DNA from 2 places in the Pimelobacter sp. 30-1 genome. Region 2 is predicted to be linked to the other one. Evidence: predicted binding sites of a transcription regulator. Region 2 holds the regulator's gene; the other holds the start of a gene.

Region 1 (10,227 bases), on a different contig from region 2:
ACAACATCATCGCCCGCACCTTCTACGAGCGGCACGGCTTCGCCGAGCTCGGACGCCGCCCCCGCTACTACCGCGACGGGACCACCGCACTGGTGCTCAGCACACCCGTCACAATGGACCCATGACCCGCGACGAACCCCTGGTCCTCGGCATCGAGACCTCGTGCGACGAGACCGGCGTCGGGATCGTTCGCGGTCACACGCTCCTCGCCGACGCGGTCGCCAGCAGCGTCGAGCAGCACGCACGCTTCGGCGGCGTCGTCCCCGAGGTCGCCAGCCGGGCGCACCTGGAGGCGATGGTCCCCACCATCCAGCGCGCGTGCGACACCGCCGGCATCACGCTGCGCGACGTCGATGCGATCGCGGTCACCCACGGTCCCGGCCTCGCCGGCGCGCTGCTCGTCGGCGTCGCCTCGGCCAAGGCGCTCGCGCTCTCGCTCGGCAAGCCGATCTACGGCGTCAACCACCTCGCCGCCCACGTCGCCGTCGACCAGCTCGAGCACGGACCGCTGCCCGAGCCGTCGCTCGCGCTGCTCGTCTCGGGCGGCCACTCCAGCCTGCTCCGCGTCACCGACATCACCGGGTACGAAGGCGGCGTCGACCCGCTCGGCGCCACCATCGACGACGCGGCCGGTGAGGCCTTCGACAAGGTCGCCCGCCTGCTCGGCCTGCCCTTCCCGGGTGGCCCCCACATCGACAAGGCGGCCCGCGAGGGCAACCAGGTCGCGATCGACTTCCCGCGCGGGCTGACCAGCCGGCGCGACCTGGAGCGGCACCGCTTCGACTTCTCGTTCTCCGGGCTCAAGACCGCGGTCGCCCGCTGGGTCGAGGCCCGCGAGCGCTCCGGCGAACCGGTCCCGGTGGCCGACGTGGCGGCGTCCTTCCAGGAGGCGGTCTGCGACGTCCTGGTCCGCAAGGCGCTCGACGCCGCGAGCGCCGAAGGCATCGAGGACCTCATGATCGGTGGCGGAGTCGCAGCCAACTCCCGGCTGCGGGTGCTCGCCGAGGAGCGCGCCGGCAAGCTCGGCATCCGGGTCCGGGTGCCACGCCCCGGCCTGTGCACCGACAACGGCGCGATGGTCGCCGCGCTCGGCGCCACCATGGTCGAGCGCGGGCGGACGCCGTCCCCGCTGGACCTCCCGGCCGATTCGAGCCTCCCGGTGACCGAGGTCCTGGCAGGCTGAGGCGATGGACGCGGCGCGGGTCGACGACGGGTACTTCCCCGAGGGCTCGATGCTGCGCTTCGTCCAGTCCCACCGCGCGGTCGGGCAGACCTACGGCCAGCGCGCGCTCATCATCGGCGCCACCCACCCCGTGCCCTACGTCGGCACCTCGCAGTCGACGCTCGCCAAGGAGCGCCCCTTCGAGCGCCTGGCCCGCACTGCGCTGGCCTTCGAGACGGTCTTCTTCGCCCCGCGCGCCGAGGCCGACCGGCTGCTCGCTGCGGTGCACGACCTGCACACCCGGGTGCGCGGCGAGCTCACCCAGGACGAGGGCGAGTTCTCCCGCGGGACGCCCTACGACGCCTTCGACCCCGAGCTCATGCTCTGGACGATGGCCATGCTCGCCGACTCCTCCCGGGTCGCCTTCGAGACCCTCGTGCGGCCTCTCCTTGCGAAGGAGAAGGAGGACCTCTGGGCCGACTGGGTGCGCTTCGGCGAGCTCTTCGGCATGCCGCGCTCGGTGGCGCCCGAGACCGCGGCGGCCTTCGAGCAGTGGATGCGCGACTGGTACACCTCCGGCCGGATGCACCTCACCGCCGAGGCCCGCGCCGTGGGCCGCGCGATCGCCCGCGACATGCCCGTCCCGCTCGTCGCCCGCCCCGGCGTCACGGTGACCAACCTGCTCGTCGTCGGCATGCTCCCGCCCGAGGTACGCCGCCTCTACGGCCTGCCCTGGACGCCGGCCCACGCCGTCGCGTGGCGCGGGGCCACGACCTTCGCGCGGACCTCGCGGCACGTCGTACCGGACCGGGTGCGGCGGGGCGACAACGCCGACCTGCACAAGACCGTGATCCGCAGCGAGCGGGCGGTGCTGGCCCGCGGCGGGCGCACGATGGACCTGCCCGACTAGTTCCCGCGCCCTAGAACGGCTCGACCAGCAGCGCCGTGCCCTCGCCCGCGACCCGGGTCAGCACGACGGTCGCCTCGGCGTCGCCCTGGAGCGCGAGGCGCTTGCGCAGCGCCTCCGGTACGACGTCCACGCCGCGCTTCTTGATGGTCAGCCGCCCGATCCCGCGCTCGCGCAGCGCGGCCTTGAGCTGCTTCTCGCGGTAGGGCAGCTCCTCGACCACGCGGTAGGCCCGCGCGAACGGCGTCCGGTACGACGCCTCCGCGGTGACGTAGGCGATCTTCGGGTCGATGAGCGCGCCCCCGACGCCTGCGGCGACCGCGGTGACCAGACCCGCCCGGATCACCGCGCCGTCGGGCTCGTAGAGGAAGGCACCCACCGGCGCGACCCCGACCGCGTCGGCGCCGGGGTCGTCCTCGTCGGTGATCGTGGCGAGGCCGCCGGTGCCGATCACGGTGGCGCGCCGTCGTACGGTCGCGGTGCGGCCGGCCCACAGCGCGGCCTCCTTGACCTCACCTTCGTCGCTGACCCACTCGGCCTCGACGCCGTCGGGCACGAGCGTGTGGGGGATGCCGGGGGCGACCTTGACGCACGCATCGCGCGCCAGCAGCGTCTCGACCCACGACCACGGCGGCGTCCAGTCGTCGACCCGGAAGCTGCGCCCCGCGCCCGTACGACGGGCCGGGTCGGCGTAGGCGAGGTCGAAGCCGCGGTGGTCGATCTCGGTGGCGTCGGCCACCTGGACCGCGCCGGGCAGGCCCAGCGCGGCGAGGTTGGCCTCGGCCACCGCGACCCGGACCGGGTCGAGGTCCACGCCCGCGCAGACCATCCCGGCCCGGGCGGCCGCGAGCAGGTCGCCGCCGATGCCGCAGCCGAGGTCGATCAGGGTGCGGGCGCCGAACGCGGCCGCGCGCCCGGCCCGGTGCTGGGCGACCCGGAGCCGGGTCGCCTGCTCCAGGGCGTCGGGGGTGAAGTACATCCGCGCGGCCAGGTCACCGAACTTGGCGTGCGCGCGGGCGCGCAGGTCGACCTGGGTCAGCGCCGTCGCGGCCCGCTCCGGCGTCGTCGTACGACGCAGGGCGGAGCCGGCCGCCAGGGCGGTGGCCCCGGAACCGACCAGGGCGGTGGCCTCGGTGAGCAGGGCCTGGCCCTCGTCGGTCAGCAGCCACCGGAAGTCGTCGAGGTCCACCCCCTGATCCTGTCAGCCGGGGCCGGGCCTGGCACTCCCTTGCGGAGAGTGCTAGTTTCGTCATTGGCACACTCGAACCGAGAGTGCCAATGCAGGTCGGGGTCCTTCCCGGCCTCGCCCCAAAGAGTCAGCAGCACCCGTCAGCTCAGAAAGTGGAGGTCGACATCGTGTCGGTCAACATCAAGCCGCTCGAGGACCGGATCGTCGTCAAGCCTCTCGAGGCGGAGCAGACCACCGCCTCTGGCCTGGTCATCCCTGACACGGCCAAGGAGAAGCCCCAGGAGGGCGAGGTCCTCGTGATCGGTCCCGGCCGCATCGACGACAACGGCAACCGCGTCCCGCTCGACGTCGCCGTGGGTGACAAGGTCATCTACAGCAAGTACGGCGGCACCGAGGTCAAGTACGCCGGCCAGGAGTACCTCATCCTCTCGGCCCGCGACGTCCTCGCGGTTCTGGCCTGATCCGAGCTTCACGCCGCCCGGGACGTCCCGCACCGCCTGCCGGTGCGAGCGGCGTCCCGGGCGTTCGGCTTTCCACACCCAAGGAGTAAGCAGTGCCCAAGATCCTGGAGTTCGACGAGCACGCCCGTCGCGCGCTCGAGCGGGGCGTCGACGCCCTCGCCAACACCGTCAAGGTGACGCTCGGCCCCAAGGGCCGCTACGTCGTCCTCGACAAGAAGTGGGGCGCGCCGACCATCACCAACGACGGTGTCACCGTCGCGCGTGACGTCGAGCTCGACGACCCGTTCGAGAACCTCGGTGCCCAGCTCACCAAGGAGGTCGCGACCAAGACCAACGACGTCGCCGGTGACGGTACGACGACCGCGACCGTGCTCGCCCAGGCGCTGGTCCACGAGGGCCTGCGCGCGGTCGCGGCCGGCGTGAACCCGATGGGCCTCAAGCGGGGCATGGACGCCGCGGCCGGTGCCGTGGGCGACGCGCTCAAGGCCGCCGCCCGCGAGGTCGAGGACGCCAAGGACATCGCCTCCGTGGCGACCGTCTCCTCGCGTGACAGCCACATCGGCGAGCTCCTCGCCGAGGCCTTCGGCAAGGTCGGCAAGGACGGCGTGATCACGGTCGAGGAGTCCAATACCCCCTCGACCGAGCTCGAGTTCACCGAGGGCATGCAGTTCGACAAGGGCTACATCTCGGCCTACTTCGTCACCGATGCCGAGCGCCAGGAAGCCGTGCTCGACGACCCCTACATCCTCATCCACCAGGGCAAGATCTCGGCGATCGCCGACCTGCTGCCCCTGCTGGAGAAGGTCATCCAGGCCGGCAAGCCGCTCTTCATCCTCTCCGAGGACGTCGAGGGCGAGGCGCTGTCGACGCTGGTCGTCAACAAGATCCGCGGCACCTTCAACGCCGTCGCCGTCAAGGCCCCGGCCTTCGGTGACCGCCGCAAGGCGATGCTCCAGGACATCGCGGTCCTCACCGGCGGCCAGGTCATCTCGCCCGAGGTCGGCCTCAAGCTCGACCAGGTCGGTCTCGACGTGCTGGGCCAGGCCCGCCGCATCGTGGTCACCAAGGACAACACCACGATCATCGACGGTGCCGGCGACGACACCGAGGTGGCGGGTCGCGTCGAGCAGATCAAGAAGGAGATCGAGGTCTCCGACTCCGACTGGGACACCGAGAAGCTCCAGGAGCGGCTGGCCAAGCTCTCCGGCGGCGTCGTGGTGATCAAGGTCGGCGCGCACACCGAGGTCGAGCTCAAGGAGAAGAAGCACCGGATCGAGGACGCCGTCTCCGCGACGCGCGCCGCGATCGAGGAGGGCATCGTTCCCGGCGGTGGCTCGGCGATCATCCACGCTGCGGCGGCGCTCGAGGGCGACCTCGGCCTGACCGGTGACGAGGCGTTCGGTGTCCGCATCGTCCGCAAGGCCGTCGACGAGCCGCTGCGCTGGATCGCCGAGAACGGCGGCGAGAACGGCTATGTCGTCACCAACAAGGTGCGCGAGCTCGGTGTCGGCAACGGCTACAACGCCGCCACCGGCGAGTTCGGCGACCTCGTCGCCCAGGGCGTCATCGACCCGGTCAAGGTGACCCGGTCGGCCCTGGCCAACGCGGTCTCCGTCGCGGGCATGCTGCTGACGACCGAGGTCCTGGTCGTCGACAAGCCCGAGGAGGAGGAGCCCGAGGCGGCCGGTCACGGCCACGGTCACGGGCACGGCCACTGAGGCCCACCTGCACCATCGCGGAGGCCCGGCTCGTTGCGACGAGCCGGGTCTCCGGCTTTTTGGGCCTAGTGCACCGGGCCGCGGCGTACCCAGTCGCTGAACCGGTGCCGCTTCGGGAAGCGGTCCTGGGCGGGGCCGAAGTCGGGCCAGGCCTCCAGGCCGACCCGGACCCGGGCCGGCTGTCCGGTCGCGGCCGGGTTCTCCCGCAGGCACCGGCGGGGGATCGTGAACGTCACCCGCTGCCGGTCGACGTCGAAGTCGACCCGGCCCTGGCAGCGCAGCGGACCGGTGCCGCGCGGCCCGCCGCCGGGGCCGGCGAGCCAGCCGGGCACGCTGTGCACCGCGAAGCTCTCGACCTCGCCGATCACCACGGCGACGTACTCGGGGCCGGGGCGGCTCGGGACCGTGTCGAGGTACCAGTGGTAGTTGTGCGCGAGCTCGCCGGCGTTGACCCGCAACCGGACGTTGTAGAGCCCGTGGTCGACCCGGACGGTGCGGATCGCGTCGGGGTTCTCGGCCGCCTTGTCGGCGAACCTGCGGACCTCGGCGCCCGCCGGCGCCGGCGCGGTGGCCGGGACGGCGAGGGTGAGCGCGAGGGCGCCGGTGAGCGCCACGCCGAGCGTCGTACGGATGGGGCGGCGCACCGGATCAGTCCTCGCGTCCGCGCAGGAAGCGCACCCGCATCGGGCGCAGCTCGGGGGTCATCAGGCCGCCGGTGACGGCCGGGTCGGCGAGCATGACTGCGCGGGCGGCGTCCTCGTCGTCGGCCTCGAAGACGGTGATCCCGGTGTTGGTCTCGCCGAGCGTCGGCCCGGCCAGCACCAGCACGCCCTGGTCGAGCAGAGCGGCGAGGTAGTCGGCGTGCGCGTGCATGAGCGCCGCCTCGTCCTCGGTGATGGTGGCGACGAACCCCGTGCGGGGCGGGTGCAGCAGGTAGACCCAGCTCGGCATGGCTCTCACCCTCGCACGGCGACCGGAGCATGTCATCAGCCGAAATCTGGGGGATCCCCTTCCGACACATCTCTCCGGCATAGTGGGCACATGCTCTGGAGAGTCCGTGCCGGACTGCCCGATCGCCCCGGCGCCCTGGCCCAGCTGGCCGCGGCGTGCGGCCGCGCGGGCGTCAACATCCAGACCGTCCAGGTCTTCCCGGACGCGGCGAGCGTCACCGACGAGCTCGTCCTGCAGGTCCCCGAGGGCTGGACGAGCGCCGAGCTGCACGCGCTCATCGACAAGGCGGGCGGGGTCACGGTCTCCGCCGTCCCCGCGACCGCGGCCGCGCTCGAGGACCAGCCGACCCGGTACGTCGAGGCGGTCCGCTCGATCATCGCCCAGCCGGCCACCTTCCCCGAGGTCGCCGCCCACCTCTTCGACGCCGCGGTCGCGCCCAGCACCGGCACCGAGGACGTGCTCGAGATGGCGGTGGGGGAGTCCACCACCATCCAGATCCGCCGCGAGCCGCCGTTCACCCCCACCGAGCGGGCCCGGGCGGCCGCCCTGGCGGGGCTGGTCGGCCAGGTGCTCGACGCCCAGGTGCCGCCCGCGCCCCAGCAGCCCGGCGCCGCCGAGCCCGACTACGTCACCGTCGACACGACCGTCTCCGCGCTCTCCGGCGGGCTCGTCGCGGGCCGTGCCGAGGTGACCGCGCACGACACGGCCGACACCCCCTGGCCCGTCGACCTCTGGGTCGACCCGGCGTGGCAGCGGCGTGGGGTCGGGACCCGGCTGCTCGCCGACATCGCCCGCGCGGCGCGCGACCAGGGGGCCGAGGAGATCGTGCTGACCGCGCCCTCCGACAGCCAGGCGGTGCTCCCGATGGTGCTCGCCGCGGGCATGCGCGGACGGATCCGGATGGCGGGGGAGTCGCTCACCGTCCGGATCGCGCTCAACGACCTGCGCCGCTCGCGCTGACCTCCCCGGCGTAGCACGTCACCGGCCTGCCGGTGACGGGGGTCCGACCGTCTCCACCCCGCTTGTGAATCGGTTCACAAACTCGTGAACGGGGCCGGACGGGGGCGTAGCGTCAGGGTCGTGCTGAGCGTCGACGTCCTCACCCACGCTGTCACCGAGGTCGCCACCCAGGTGGCGTCCGCCGCTCCTGACGAGCCCGCCGGCCTGATGCCGGCGCGTCAGCAGATGGCGCTCTCGCTGGGCTGGCACATCATCCTGGCCTGCTTCGGCGTGGCCTTCCCGGCGATGATCTTCGTGATACACCTGCGCGGCATCCGCAAGAACGACCCCGTCGCCCTGGGGCTGGCCCAGCGCTGGGCCAAGGTCTCGGCGGTGCTCTTCGCGATCGGCGCGGTCTCGGGCACGGTGCTCAGCTTCGAGATGGGCCTGCTCTGGCCCGGCCTCATGGGCAAGTACGGCGACGTGCTCGGCCTCCCCTTCGCCTTCGAGGGGCTGGCCTTCTTCCTGGAGGCGATCTTCCTCGGCATCTACCTCTACGGCTGGAACCGGATGCCCCCCAAGCGGCACGTGCTGATGGTGCTGCCGATGGCGATCACCGGCATCATCGGCGCCTACTGCGTGCTCGCGGTCAACGCCTGGATGAACGTGCCGACGGGCTTCCGCCTCGTCGACGGCGAGGTCACCGACGTCGAGCCGTGGAAGGTGCTCTTCAACGGGCACACCTTCCTGCAGTTCGCGCACATGTGGGTCGGCGCCTACATGCTGGCCGGCTTCACGATCGCCGGCGTCTACGCGGTCGGCATGCTCCGCGGCCGGCGCGACGCCCACCACCGCCTCGGCTTCATGGTGCCGTTCGTGTTCGCCTCGATCGCCGCGGTCACCCAGCCCTTCGTCGGGCACGTGCTGGGCTTCGGCCTCGACGAGCGCCAGCCGGCCAAGCTGGCGGCGTTCGAGCTGGCCGAGACCACCGAGAGCCCGTCGCCGCTGCGGCTGGGCGGGGTGATGATCGACGGCGAGGTGAAGTACTCCATCGACATCCCGCTGCTCGGCTCGCTGATCGCGATGAACTCGCCGGACAAGCCGGTCCCCGGGCTCGACACGATCCCCGAGGAGGACCACCCGCCGATCAACATGACCCACCTGGCCTTCCAGACCATGGTCGGGATCGGCACGCTGCTCGCCGGCGCCGTCGTCCTGTTCTGGGTGCAGCGCCGGCGCGGCAAGGACCTGCTGGAGAAACGCTGGTTCCTCCGGTTCGCGGCGATCGCCGGGCCGTTGGCGGTGATCGCGCTCGAAGCAGGCTGGATCGCGACCGAGGTCGGCCGCCAGCCATGGATCGTCTACGGCATCATGCGCACGCCCGAGGCGGTCGGTGACTACACCGCGAGCCTGTGGTGGCTGCTCGGGATCAGCACCGTCGTCTACACCACCATGACGATCGGCGCGGTCGTGGTGCTGCGCTCGATGGCCCGGCGCTGGCGGGCGGGCGATGTCGACCTGCCCAGCCCGTACGCCCCCGACCCCGAGCCGGCGTCCGAGCCGGAGGCCCACCGATGAGCCTCGAGCTCGCGGTCGCGGCCGCTCTCTTCGTCGGGATCATCGCCTACGCCGTGCTCGGCGGCGCCGACTTCGGCTCCGGCTTCTTCGACCTCACCGCGGGCAGCAGCAAGCGCGGCGCCGAGCTGCGCACGCTCGTCGACCACAGCATCGGCCCGGTGTGGGAGGCCAACCACGTCTGGCTGATCTACGTGCTCGTGATCTGGTGGACCGGCTTCCCGGAGTCGTTCGCCGCCGCGATGTCGACGCTGGTCTTCCCGCTGCTGTTCGCCCTGCTCGGCATCGTCCTGCGCGGCGCGAGCTTCGCCTTCCGCAAGTACGCCGCCACGCTCGCGCAGGCCCGCCTCTTCGGCATCGTCTTCGCCACCTCGTCGATCATCACGCCGTTCTTCCTCGGCACCGTGGCCGGCGGCATCGCCTCGGGCCGGGTGCCGCTCGAGGGGCGCGGCGACCTGTGGACGTCGTGGCTCAACCCGACCTCGATCTTCGGCGGCGTCATCGCCGTCGGCACCTGCGCCTTCCTGGCCGGCACCTTCCTCGTCGCCGACGCCGAGCGCAGCGGTCAGCACCGCCTGGCCGGCGAGCTCCGGGTCCGGGCGCTCGCGGTCGGCGCGATCACCGGCCTGCTCGTCTTCGCCGCGCTCGTCCCCCTCGACCGCGACGCCCCCACCCTGGCCGCCGGCCTGGAGGGCCGCGCCGCGCCGCTCGTCGTCCTCGCCGGACTGGCCGGCCTGGGCACGATGGTCCTGCTCTGGCGTCGCCGCTACGCCCTCGCCCGGATCACCGCGGTCCTCGCGGTCGCCGCGGTCGTCTCCGGCTGGGGCGTGGGTCAGTACCCCTGGCTGCTCGTCGACGAGGTGACCATCGCCGACGCCGCCGGCGCCCGGGCGACCCTGCAGGGGCTGCTCGTCGCCGTCGGGCTGGCGGTCGTGGTCGTGGTGCCGCCGCTGGCCTATCTCTTCAAGCTCACCCAGTCGGAGGAGTGGACGAAGAGCTCGCCGCACTGACCCGGTCGCCCAGCCGCCAGCCGCCCAGCGGCAGGTCGAGGGCGCTCGCCGGCCCCCAGGAGCCGGGTGCGTAGACCTGGGTGCGCGGGCGGCGGTCGAGCACCGGCTGGAAGATCTCCCACAGCCGGTCGACCTCCTCGGAGCTGATGAACAGCGTCCGGTCGCCGCGCATCACGTCGAGCAGCAGCCGCTCGTAGGCCTCGAGCGGGTCCGCGCCGGGTACGTCGCACACCAGGTCGAGGCGGAAGACGCCCTCGACCAGCGCCATGTCGGGGCCGGGGCGCTTGGCGCGGACCTCGATCGCGATCTTGGGCC
Region 2 (10,227 bases):
CCGCATAGGCCGCGGCCGCGCGCTGGATGACCCGCAGCACGGTGTGGTTCTGTGCGTCCGACTCGGGGAGGTAGGGCGCGATCGCGCCCGCGGCGATGAAGTGCCAGAAGTCGTCGGTGTGCAGGTGCACCGCCCGGTCGTAGGTCGTCGCCAGGGCCCGCGCCGTCGTCGACTTCCCCGCCCCGGGAGGACCGGTGAGCAGGATGATGTCGGCGCTCACCCGCGTCACGCTACAACCCGCAGGAGGCGGCCGGAATCTGAATATCAACTAACTGTAGTGTTACACTCGACTTTATGAAGAAGTCGGGACCCCTGATCGGCTACGTGCCGGGCGCCTTCGACCTGTTCCACATCGGACACCTCAACGCGCTGCGCCAGGCACGGCCGTGGTGCGACGTGCTGGTGGCGGGTGTGGTGGCCGACGAGGTGTGCCTGGAGACCAAGGGCGTCGTCCCGACCGTCCCGCTCGAGGAGCGGCTCGAGATCGTCGAGGCGATCGGCATCGTCGACGCCGTCTACGCCGAGCGCACCGCCGACAAGACCGACTCGTGGCGCGACGTCGGCTTCCACCGGATCTTCAAGGGTGACGACTGGGAGGGCACCGCCAAGGGCCGCCGGCTCGAGGAGCGGATGGCTGCCCTGGGGGTCGAGGTGACCTACTTCCCCTACACGCTCCAGACCTCCTCGACCGCGCTGCGCAAGGCGCTCGCGAGCCGCGGGGCGTCATGACCGTCGCCGTTTCCGACGACGGCCTGCTGGTACCCCCGGGCGGAAGCCCTCTCGTGGTCGAGATCGACGGCCACTACGTGTGGTCGCTGACGCCCGCGCGCGACGGGGCGCCGGCGGCCGGGGGAGTGCTCGTGCCCTGGCCCGGTGTGCTCCGGCCGTACCTCAGCGGGCGCGGCCGGGTCCGGGTGACCGACCCGACCGGTTCCGCCGTCCTGTACGACGACGAGGTCGGTCTCGGCGGCGGGGACGGCTCGCTCGCCGTGGTCGATCGCGCCGGGCACCGGCTCAGCGTCGACAAGGTGGGCCACCTGGCCCGCTCGTTCGCCGACACCGACGAGCAGGTCCGCGAGGAGATCCTCGCCGGCACCCGGCGTGCGATCGACGACCTGCGCGAGCACGCCGGCGTGGCGGCGTACCTCAACTACGGGGCGCTGCTCGGCGCGGTCCGCGAGGGCCGGATGCTCGCGCACGACTCCGACACCGACCTGTGCTACCTGTCCGCGCACACGAGCCCGGCCGACATCGTCGCCGAGTCCTACCGGATCACCCGGGCGATGCGGGCCCAGGGCTGGCGGCTGCTGCGGATGTCCGGCGGCGACGTCAAGCTGCTGCTGCCGCTGTCCGACGGACGGGTCTGCCACATCGACGTCTTCGCCGCGTTCCACGTCGGCGAGACGTTCTTCCAGCTCGGCAACCGCAGCGGGGACCTGCCGCGCTCGGCGATCGAGCCGTTCTCGACGATCGAGCTGCACGGTCACGAGTTCCCGGTCCCGCGCGATCCGGAGGCGATGCTCGCGTTCCTCTACGGCCCGCAGTGGCGCACCCCGGACCCGTCCTTCCGCTACGCCGACCCGCCCGCGGGCGTGCGCCGCCTCGACGGCTGGCTGCGCGGCTTCCGCACCGAGATGGGGCGCTGGACCGAGCTCTACAACGGACCACGGCGCTCCGCGGTGCCTGCGGGGCCGTCGGCCTTCGCCGAGTGGGTCGCGCCGCAGCTCGGCGACGGGCGTGCGGTGCTCGACGTGGGGGCCGGCACCGGGCGGGACGCGCTGTGGTTCGCACGGTCGGGACGTCGTACGGGGGCGGTGGACTTCTCCCGCGGCAGCCTCGGCGTCGTACGGCGTCGGGCGGGGCGCCAGGGCCTCGACATCGACGTCGACCAGCTGATCCTCGGCGAGCTGCGCTCCACCCTCGCCCACGGCACCCGGCTCGCCCGGGACCCGCACGACCTCTACGCCCGCCACCTCGTCGGCTGCCTCGACGCGGCCGCGCTCGACCAGCTCTGGCTGCTCGCCCGGATGGCTCTGCGCCCCGGCGGCGGGCGGCTGTTCCTCGAGCTCGCTGTCGGAGAGCCGAGCCCGGGCGACGGGCTGGTCCGCCGTACCCCGGTCGAGGTGGTGCGCCGCGGGATCGAGTCCTCCGGCGGCGTCGTCGAGCACCTGACCGTGGGTCCCGGCGAGGACATGTTCGACCTGCCCGACCCGGCCGTGTGCCGGATCCGCGCCGCCTGGCCGGCGCCCGATCACCAGGAGAAGCGATGACGACGACCGAGCTGGCCCACCGCGTCCGGGCGAAGATCCGCGAGCGCGGGACCCTGCGCGAGCGGGTGCGCGTGCTGGAGGCCGAGGTGCAGGAGAACCGTCAGCTCAACCGGCGCATCGCCGAGCTGACTGACGTGGTGACCGAGCTGTTGATCCCGATCGAGGCGCGGGACCAGGCGCGGGTCGACGAGGTGCTGGGGCGGTTCCGGACCGGCCTCTAGGGCTGGTGATGGGGCAGAAACCGCAGCCCCGCGGCCCGTTTCGGCCAGGTTTGGTCCCAAACCGCAAGGTGGTCTGACAATCGGATGGTCAGGCCTGGGTCACGAAGTCGATCAGCTCCTCGACCCGCCCGAGCAGGGCCGGGTCGAGGTCCTGGAACCCCCGGACGCCGCCGAGGATGTGCTTCCATGCCCGCGCGATGTCGGCCTGGTCGCGGTGCGGCCAGCCGAGCTGCTGGCAGGTGCCCTTCTTCCAGTCGATGCCCTTGGGCACCTTCGGCCACGTCTCGAACCCGAGCCGCGACGGCTTGACCGCCTCCCAGATGTCGATGAACGGGTGGCCGACGATCAGCACGTCCTTGCCGACCGGCGACTTCATGATGTTCTGCGCGATCCGGCTCTCCTTCGAGCCCGGCACCAGGTGGTCGACGAGGACGCCGACGCGCCGGTTGGGCGCGGGCTTGAAGTCGCGCAGGTGGTCGGCGAGGTCGTCGACACCGCCGAGGTACTCCACGACCACGCCCTCGATGCGCAGGTCGTCGCCCCAGACCTTCTCGACCAGCTCGGCGTCGTGCCGGCCCTCGACGAAGATCCGGCTCGCCCGGGCCACGCGGGCCTTGGCGTCGTGGACGGCGATCGAGCCGCTGGCGGTACGGGTCGGCTTGACCGGGCCGGCGTTGGTGACGGGCGGGACCAGGATGACCGGCTTGCCCTCCAGCAGGAATCCGGTGCCCAGCGGGAACGTACGCCGCTTCATCCGGCGGTCCTCGAGGGTCACCGTGTCGAGGTCGCGGTCGACGGCGACGATCTCGCCGCACCAGTCGGTGGTGACCTCCTCGACCACGAGGCCGAGGTCGGCGGGTGTCTCCACGGCCCGGCCCCGCTTGGGGACCTTCCAGTCGCCTGACAGCACGTCGGTCCCATAGCGATCCACGACGAACCACCCTAGGTCGAGCGGGCCCCCGTGCCGGGCTGGGACACGCGGCGTGCGGCGCTCAGTCCCGCCCGGATCGCGACGACCGCGTCGGGGTGGACGCGGGTCAGCAGCAGGAGGTCGCCCCGCTGGGTGAGGCCGACGGTGTTGAGCAGGCTGTTGCCGATGCCGAGGGCGATGCCCCCGACGGTGAGGCTGAGGAAGGCGGCCGAGTGGGGGATGCCGGCCACGGACGCCCAGCAGGCCAGGATCACACCGATCAGCGCGACCAGCACGGCGGTCCGGCGGATCCGCCGCCAGCGGTCCCAGTGGCGGTGCAGGAACGGCACCTCGACCCGGTAGCGCCGGGCGGCCATGCTGCTGGCCCACAGCCAGCCGATGACGGTGAAGACGATCAGCACGTTCACCCAGGGCGGCGTCGTGCTGCCGCGGAGGACGACGAACTCGCGGGTGCGGATGCCGGTCTTGACGCACACCTCGCCCGGCACGGCGATCTCACCGCCCACGTGACCGATCACGACCGCTGCCATGGACGCACCCTAGGCGGTTCCGGCGGTCTCCGGGGTGCTGTTCCCGGGACCGGCACGCGCTCAGGCCAGCGGGAGCTGCCGGCGGACCGGGGGCAGCTGCGCGTAGCCGCGCGGGATCGCGTGGTGCAGCGCCTCGGCCGGATAGGGCCACTCCGCCGCCGCGACGGCCTCGGCCTCCGGCACCCCCCGTGTGGCCAGGTCGCGGATCGTCTCGGCGACCGCACGCAGGTCGTCGCACTGGTCCTCGACGAAGCGGCGGTCGACCACCTTCCCGTGCCCCGGTACGACGACCGTGCCCGGCGTGGTCAGCCCCAGCACGAGGTCGAGCGTGGCCGGCCAGTCCAGCGGGTAGCAGTCGCCGCCCATGGCCGGCGGCGCCGACTCCTCGACCAGGTCGCCGGCGAGCAGCACGTCGGCGTCCGGCACCCGGACGACGAGGTCGCCCGCGGTGTGCCCGCGGCCCAGGTGGGCGAGCTCGAGCTGGCGGTCGCCGAGGTCGATCACGGCGGCGCTGGCGAAGGTGGTGTCGGCGGGCGGGGCCACGGGGTCGGTCCGGGCGGCAGCCTCCTCGGTCGCGTGGACCGGGATGCCGTCGTACCGGTCGCGGAAGGTGCCGTTGCCGAGCACGTGGTCGAAGTGGTCGTGGGTGTTGACCACCGCGACGACCTGACCTGCGCCGAGGTCGCCGATCGCGGCGATCGCGGCCCGCGCCTCCGCGGCGCTGGCGAGGGTGTCGACCACGACGAGGCCGCGCTCACCTCCGACGACGACCAGGTTGACGTCGTACGAGGGGACGCGGCGGACCCAGACCCGGTCCGCTACCTCGGTGAATGCCGGCACGTCCCCACCGTATCGACCCTGCGCCTTCGGGGCCGGAACCCTGCGCCCTCGGCGGTCAGCAGAGTCCGGCGTGGAGCTCGGAGCGGAGCATCTCGCCGAGCTCCTGGGTGGAGGCGGCGGGGCGGGGGAAGTGGAGGTCGGTGGTGTGGGCGCCGGTGGGGTCGACCCACTGGAGGGTGACGCCGTCGGGGCGCAGGCCGGCCAGGTGGACGCCGAGGACCTCGCCGAGGCGGGTCTGGGTGAGGGTGGCGATGGCGCGGCGCAGCTCGTCCTGGTGGCACAGGTTGGCGTGCTCGGTCGAGCGCTGGAGGAAGCCGCGGTTGAGGTCGTGGTCGGGGGAGGTGAAGGCCCCGAGCGGCACCCGGATCCGAACGGCCTCCGGTGCGCCGGGCGCCACGGCCGGGAGGCCGGTGCGGGTGAGGAGGACGAAGTCGAGGTGCAGCGCGATCCGCATCCGGACCTCGTCGCAGCACTCGCACTGCTCGAGCCCGACCGCGTCCAGGCGCCCGGAGAGGGTCAGGGTGGCGTCGCGGTCGGCGGAGCCCTCGGGGCCCAGGCCGCTGCCGAGGGTGAGCAGGGCGCCGCGGCGGTCGGTGGCGGCCAGGGCGAGCGCGGAGCCGGCCGGGCAGCTGAAGACCGGGCGGCCGCTGTGGTCCTGCATCTCCAGGCGGTCCTGGTCGAGACCGTCGGTGACGTCGTCGATCCCGTCGACGACGAGCTGCACGTCGCGCGGGCAGGCGAGGATGCTGCGCGCCGCGGCCGCGAGCCGCTGGGCGTCGAGCCGGGTGGTCTCGGTGTGGGTCCCGGGGTCGAGGGTCACGTGCCGCTCCTTCGCCGTCGTTCGTGCTTGCTTAGGTGAGCCTAACCTACGCAACCTCCGGTGGCCAGGGTCCGTCCTTTCGTGGACCGCGGCGGTAGCATTGGCACTCACTGCGGTGGAGTGCCAAGTGGTGCTCCGGGCGACGGATCCAGGAGGTGGCATGCAGGAGGAGCGCAGGCTCGCCGTGCTGCGTGCGATCGTCGAGGACTACGTGGCGACCGAGGAGCCCGTGGGCTCCAAGACGCTCGTCGAGCGGCACCACCTCAACGTCTCGCCGGCGACGATCCGCAACGACATGGCCGCGCTGGAGGAGGAGGGCTACCTCCACCAGCCGCACACGAGCGCGGGCCGGGTGCCGACCGACAAGGGCTACCGGCTCTTCGTCGACCGGCTCTCCACGGTCAAGCCGACCACCTCCGCCGAGCGCCGCGCGATCGCGAGCTTCCTCGACGGCGCCGTCGACCTCGACGACGTCGTGCACCGCTCCGTGCGGCTGCTGGCCCAGCTGACCCGCCAGGTCGCGGTCGTGCAGTACCCGACGCTGTCGCGCTCGACGGTGCGCCACGTCGAGATCGTCGCGCTCACCCCGACCCGCCTGCTGCTGGTGCTCATCCTCAGCTCGGGCCGGGTCGAGCAGCGCGTGGTCGAGCTCGAGGCGGCGCTGGCCGACGACGAGCTGGCCGCGCTCCGCTCGCGGGTCAACCTCGCCGCCACCGGCGAGGTGATCGCCGAGGCCGCGACCGCGCTCGACGCGCTCGTCAAGCCCACCGACGACGGCCGCGCGCCGGCCCCGTCGGCCGCGGCGACCGTGGTGGTCGAGGCGCTGGTCGAGGCGATGAGCGACCACCGCTCCGACGAGCGCGTGATCGTGGGTGGCACCGCCAACCTCGCCCGCTTCGGCGACAGCTTCGAGACCTCGGTGCGCCCGCTGCTCGAGGCGATCGAAGAGCACGTCGTGCTGCTCAAGCTGCTCGGCGAGGCGACGAGCGGCGGCGCGGTCACGGTGCGCATCGGCGCCGAGGGCCCCTTCGAGGAGCTGGCCTCGACCAGCGTCGTCGCGACCGGCTACGGCCCCGACGACGCGCTGGCGGCGCTCGGCATCGTCGGCCCCACCCGCATGGACTACCCAGGAACGATGGCGGCGGTGCGCGCGGTGGCGCGCTACGTCTCGCGCATCCTCGACGAGAGCTGAGAGAGCAACACACGTGAGCCAGGACCCCTACGAGCTGCTGGGCGTCGACCGCGAGGCGGACGCCGACACCATCAAGAAGGCCTACCGCAAGCTGGCCCGGCAGCTGCACCCGGACGTCAACCCCGACCCGGAGAGCCAGGAGCGCTTCAAGCAGGTCACCGCTGCCTACGAGGTGCTCTCCGACCCGCAGAAGCGGGCGGCGTACGACCGCGGCGGCGACATGTTCGGCGGCGGCGGCTTCGGCGGCCAGGGCGCGGGCTTCTCGTTCACCGACATCATGGACGCCTTCTTCGGCGGGGCCGGCGGCGCCCAGGCGGCCGGCCGGGGCCCCCGTCCGCGGGTACGCCGGGGCCAGGACGCCCTGATCCGGCTCGAGGTCGAGCTGGCCGAGGCCGCGTTCGGCGTCTCCCGCGAGCTCAAGGTCGACACCGCCGTGCGCTGCTCGACCTGCAGCGGCGAGGGCACCGCGGCCGGCACCCACCCGGTGCCCTGCGAGACCTGCCACGGCATGGGCGAGGTCGCCCACGTGCAGCGCTCGTTCCTCGGCGAGATCCGCACGCTGCGGCCCTGCGCGGCCTGCCGCGGCTTCGGCACGATCATCCCCGACCCGTGCCGCGAGTGCGCGGGCGACGGGCGGGTCCGCTCGCGTCGTACCCTCACCGTCAAGATCCCGGCCGGCGTCGACAACGGCACCCGGGTCCAGCTCAGCGAGCAGGGCGAGGTCGGCCCCGGCGGCGGCCCCGCGGGTGACCTCTACGTCGAGATCCACGTCGCCGCCCACGAGGTGTTCGAGCGCCACGGCAACGACCTGCACTGCACGGTCTCGGTGCCGATGACCGCCGCCGCCCTCGGGACGACGCTCACCCTGCCCACGCTCGAGGCCGACCTCGAGAGCGGCGCGGATTCCGGGGTCGAGACCTCCTTCGAGCTCGGCGTCCCGGCCGGCACCCAGTCGGGTCACCAGGTCGTGCTGCGCGGCCGCGGCGTCCCCGGCCTGCGCGGCGGGCGCGGCGACCTCGGCGTCACCATCGCCGTCGAGACCCCCTCGCGCCTCGACCCGCGCCAGGAGGAGCTGCTGCGCGAGCTGGCCGCCATCCGCGGCGAGGAGCAGCCGACCGGCGACGTCCGGCCGCCGCACAAGTCCGTCTTCGGCCGGCTCCGCGACGCGTTCACCGCACACTGAGCATGACCCTCCCGCAGCACCTGGTGCCCTCGCTCGAGGCGGTCCGCGCCGGTGACGAGGTCCTCGTCGAGGGCGACGAGGCCCACCACGCGGTCGTCGTACGGCGGCTGCGGGTGGGCGAGGCGCTCCAGCTCGCCGACGGCTGGGGCCGGGTGGCGACCGCCGAGGTGAGCGCGACGACCAAGCGCACCTTCACCGCCGTCGTCACCGAGGTCACCGACCACGCCGAGCCGCGGCCACGGGTCACCGTGGTCCAGGCGCTGCCCAAGGGCGAGCGCGGCGAGCTGGCGGTCGAGGTGCTCACCGAGATCGGCGTGGCCCGGATCGTCCCCTGGGCGGCGGCGCGCAGCGTCGCGGTCTGGAAGGGCGAGCGCGCCGCGAAGTCGCTGGCCAAGTGGCAGGCCACGGCGCGCGAGGCGGCCAAGCAGTCCCGGCGCGCGTGGCACCCCGAGGTGGTCCCGCTGGCGAGCACCGACGAGGTCGCCGCCCTGGTGGTCGACGCCGACGTGGCGATCGTGCTCCACGAGGACGCCACCGAGCCGCTCGGCGCGCTCGCCCTGCCCGACGACGGCGAGCTGCTCGTCGTGGTCGGCCCCGAGGGCGGGCTGAGCGAGGACGAGGTGGCCCGGTTCGTCGAGGCCGGCGCGGTGTCGGTGCGGATGGGCACCGAGGTCCTCCGTACGTCGACCGCCGGCGTCGCCGCCGTCGCCGCCCTCCTGGTCCGCACGCCCCGCTGGGGCGGCTGAGCCGCTCAGCGGGCGAGCAGCGCCTCGACCCGGGCGATCTCCTCGTCCAGCCCGGCCCGCTCGGCGCGGGTCAGCTCGCGGACCATCTCGACCAGGACGACCCGGCCCTCCTCGGCCCGCCACAGCCCGGTGAACCAGCCGTCGACGTGGACTGACATGGCCTGCGCGCCGTTGACGCCCATCCACAGCCGCCGGTGCTCGGGCTCCATCACCCGGTCGCGGGAGGCGTGGGAGAGCCACAGGTTGTCGTAGGTGCCGAACAGGCGGACCGGCGCCGGGGCGTCCTCGTCGGCGACCGGCGCGCCGGCGACGTCGTAGAGCACCTTGCCGTCCTCGTCCTCGTGCACCTCGAGGTCGTCCATCGCCTTGACGACCGGCCCCAGCCGGGTGATCCCGGACCAGGCCGTGACGTCGGCCGCGGTGCCGGGGCCGTAGGCGCGCAGGAACCGGCGCACGATCGCCGGCACGTCCGGCTCGGCCAGGGGCAGGCCGGTCCAGCGGTCGGCGAGGTCGTAGGCGACCGCGGTCGAGCCGGTCGGCTTCCAGCAGCCGCGCGGCGGGAGCTGGGCGAGGACCTCCGCGACCCGGGCGACCTGGCCCAGCTGGGTGGCGGTGTGGTCCGGGAAGCGCTCCGCGAGGGCGGCGCCGAGGAGGCGCTGGGGGAGCGGCCCGTCGGCGAGGACCTCGTGGACCGCCGCCGAGAACGCGGCGCGGTCGACCTCGCGCGCGGACCCGATCGTCTGGCTGGCCTTGATCTCGCGCTCGCGAACCGGCGCGGCCCAGACCGGCAGGGTCACCGCGTCGTCCGGCAGGTGCAGGTGGACGGTGTCGCGCAGGCTGAGCACCCGGACGAGGGAGCGGTCCTCGATGGCCGCGCTCACCGCGTGCGGGTCGACGTCGGCGATCCGCGCCGCCAGCGACAGGTACGGCGGCAGCGTCTCCTGGGCCTGGAGCCCGACCAGGTGCCCGATCATCTCCGCGGGCGTCAGCGTGGTGCGCTCCAGCAGGTGCTGGCGCAGGAGGAGCGTCCGGTTGAGCCGGGCGCGGGTGAACCTCACTTCACCGTGATCCGCTTGGTGTCCTCGGTCGGGCCGCCGCCCTCGCCGCCCGACGGGTCGTCGGTGCGGGCGATGAACGTGTATCGGCCCGGGGCGAGCTTGCTGACGTCGACCTCGGTCGACCACGGGTAGAGCTTGTCGGCCCAGCCCTCGGCGGTGGTGAAGCCCTGCTGGACGACCTTGCCGGCGGCGTCCTGGATCTCCCACGGCACCGTCGCCTCGAACGAGCTGGCCCGGCCCTCGGCGGTGAACTTCCCGTCGACGGCGGTGCCCTCGGCGGGCTCGGTGATGTTGACCAGGGCGAGCACGTCGAGCTCGGGGGCGGCGGTGAGGCCCTGGGCGGCGTCGACGCCGAGCAGCGTGGGGGCCGGCTTGCCGTCCTGCTGGACCTGGATCGGCAGGCGGGCGCCGGCGGTGCCCTGGAGGGTGTAGACGA

What was found. Region 2 encodes HrcA, which represses chaperone genes, less so after heat shock. Its sites were predicted from a motif close to TTGGCACTCGNNNNNNNCGAGTGCCAA; they were not measured.
Region 1: a site for HrcA is predicted at 3,287-3,313, ahead of groES (co-chaperone GroES). Genes of this name have one in related genera too.

The regions. Positions count from the first base shown of each region.
Region 1 covers NZ_NHTS01000003.1:24,740-34,966, reverse strand. The annotation lists gene rimI (ribosomal protein S18-alanine N-acetyltransferase) at 1-125, shown strand, start outside; gene tsaD (tRNA (adenosine(37)-N6)-threonylcarbamoyltransferase complex transferase subunit TsaD) at 122-1,183, shown strand; gene CCO04_RS05390 (oxygenase MpaB family protein) at 1,188-2,072, shown strand; gene CCO04_RS05385 (class I SAM-dependent methyltransferase) at 2,083-3,258, opposite strand; gene groES (co-chaperone GroES) at 3,426-3,719, shown strand; gene groL (chaperonin GroEL) at 3,812-5,437, shown strand; gene CCO04_RS05370 (hypothetical protein) at 5,503-6,081, opposite strand; gene CCO04_RS05365 (YciI family protein) at 6,086-6,388, opposite strand; gene CCO04_RS05360 (GNAT family N-acetyltransferase) at 6,479-7,348, shown strand; gene CCO04_RS05355 (cytochrome ubiquinol oxidase subunit I) at 7,469-8,905, shown strand; gene CCO04_RS05350 (cytochrome d ubiquinol oxidase subunit II) at 8,902-9,912, shown strand; gene zwf (glucose-6-phosphate dehydrogenase) at 9,872-10,227, opposite strand, start outside.
Region 2 covers NZ_NHTS01000012.1:70,390-80,616, reverse strand. The annotation lists gene CCO04_RS24795 (AAA family ATPase) at 1-220, opposite strand, end outside; gene CCO04_RS24790 (adenylyltransferase/cytidyltransferase family protein) at 295-729, shown strand; gene CCO04_RS24785 (methyltransferase domain-containing protein) at 726-2,270, shown strand; gene CCO04_RS24780 (DUF6752 domain-containing protein) at 2,267-2,491, shown strand; gene CCO04_RS24775 (DUF3097 domain-containing protein) at 2,580-3,422, opposite strand; gene CCO04_RS24770 (hypothetical protein) at 3,434-3,952, opposite strand; gene CCO04_RS24765 (MBL fold metallo-hydrolase) at 4,013-4,792, opposite strand; gene CCO04_RS24760 (hypothetical protein) at 4,848-5,612, opposite strand; gene hrcA (heat-inducible transcriptional repressor HrcA) at 5,773-6,804, shown strand; gene dnaJ (molecular chaperone DnaJ) at 6,818-7,987, shown strand; gene CCO04_RS24745 (16S rRNA (uracil(1498)-N(3))-methyltransferase) at 7,990-8,733, shown strand; gene CCO04_RS24740 (winged helix DNA-binding domain-containing protein) at 8,739-9,791, opposite strand; gene CCO04_RS24735 (Gmad2 immunoglobulin-like domain-containing protein) at 9,788-10,227, opposite strand, start outside.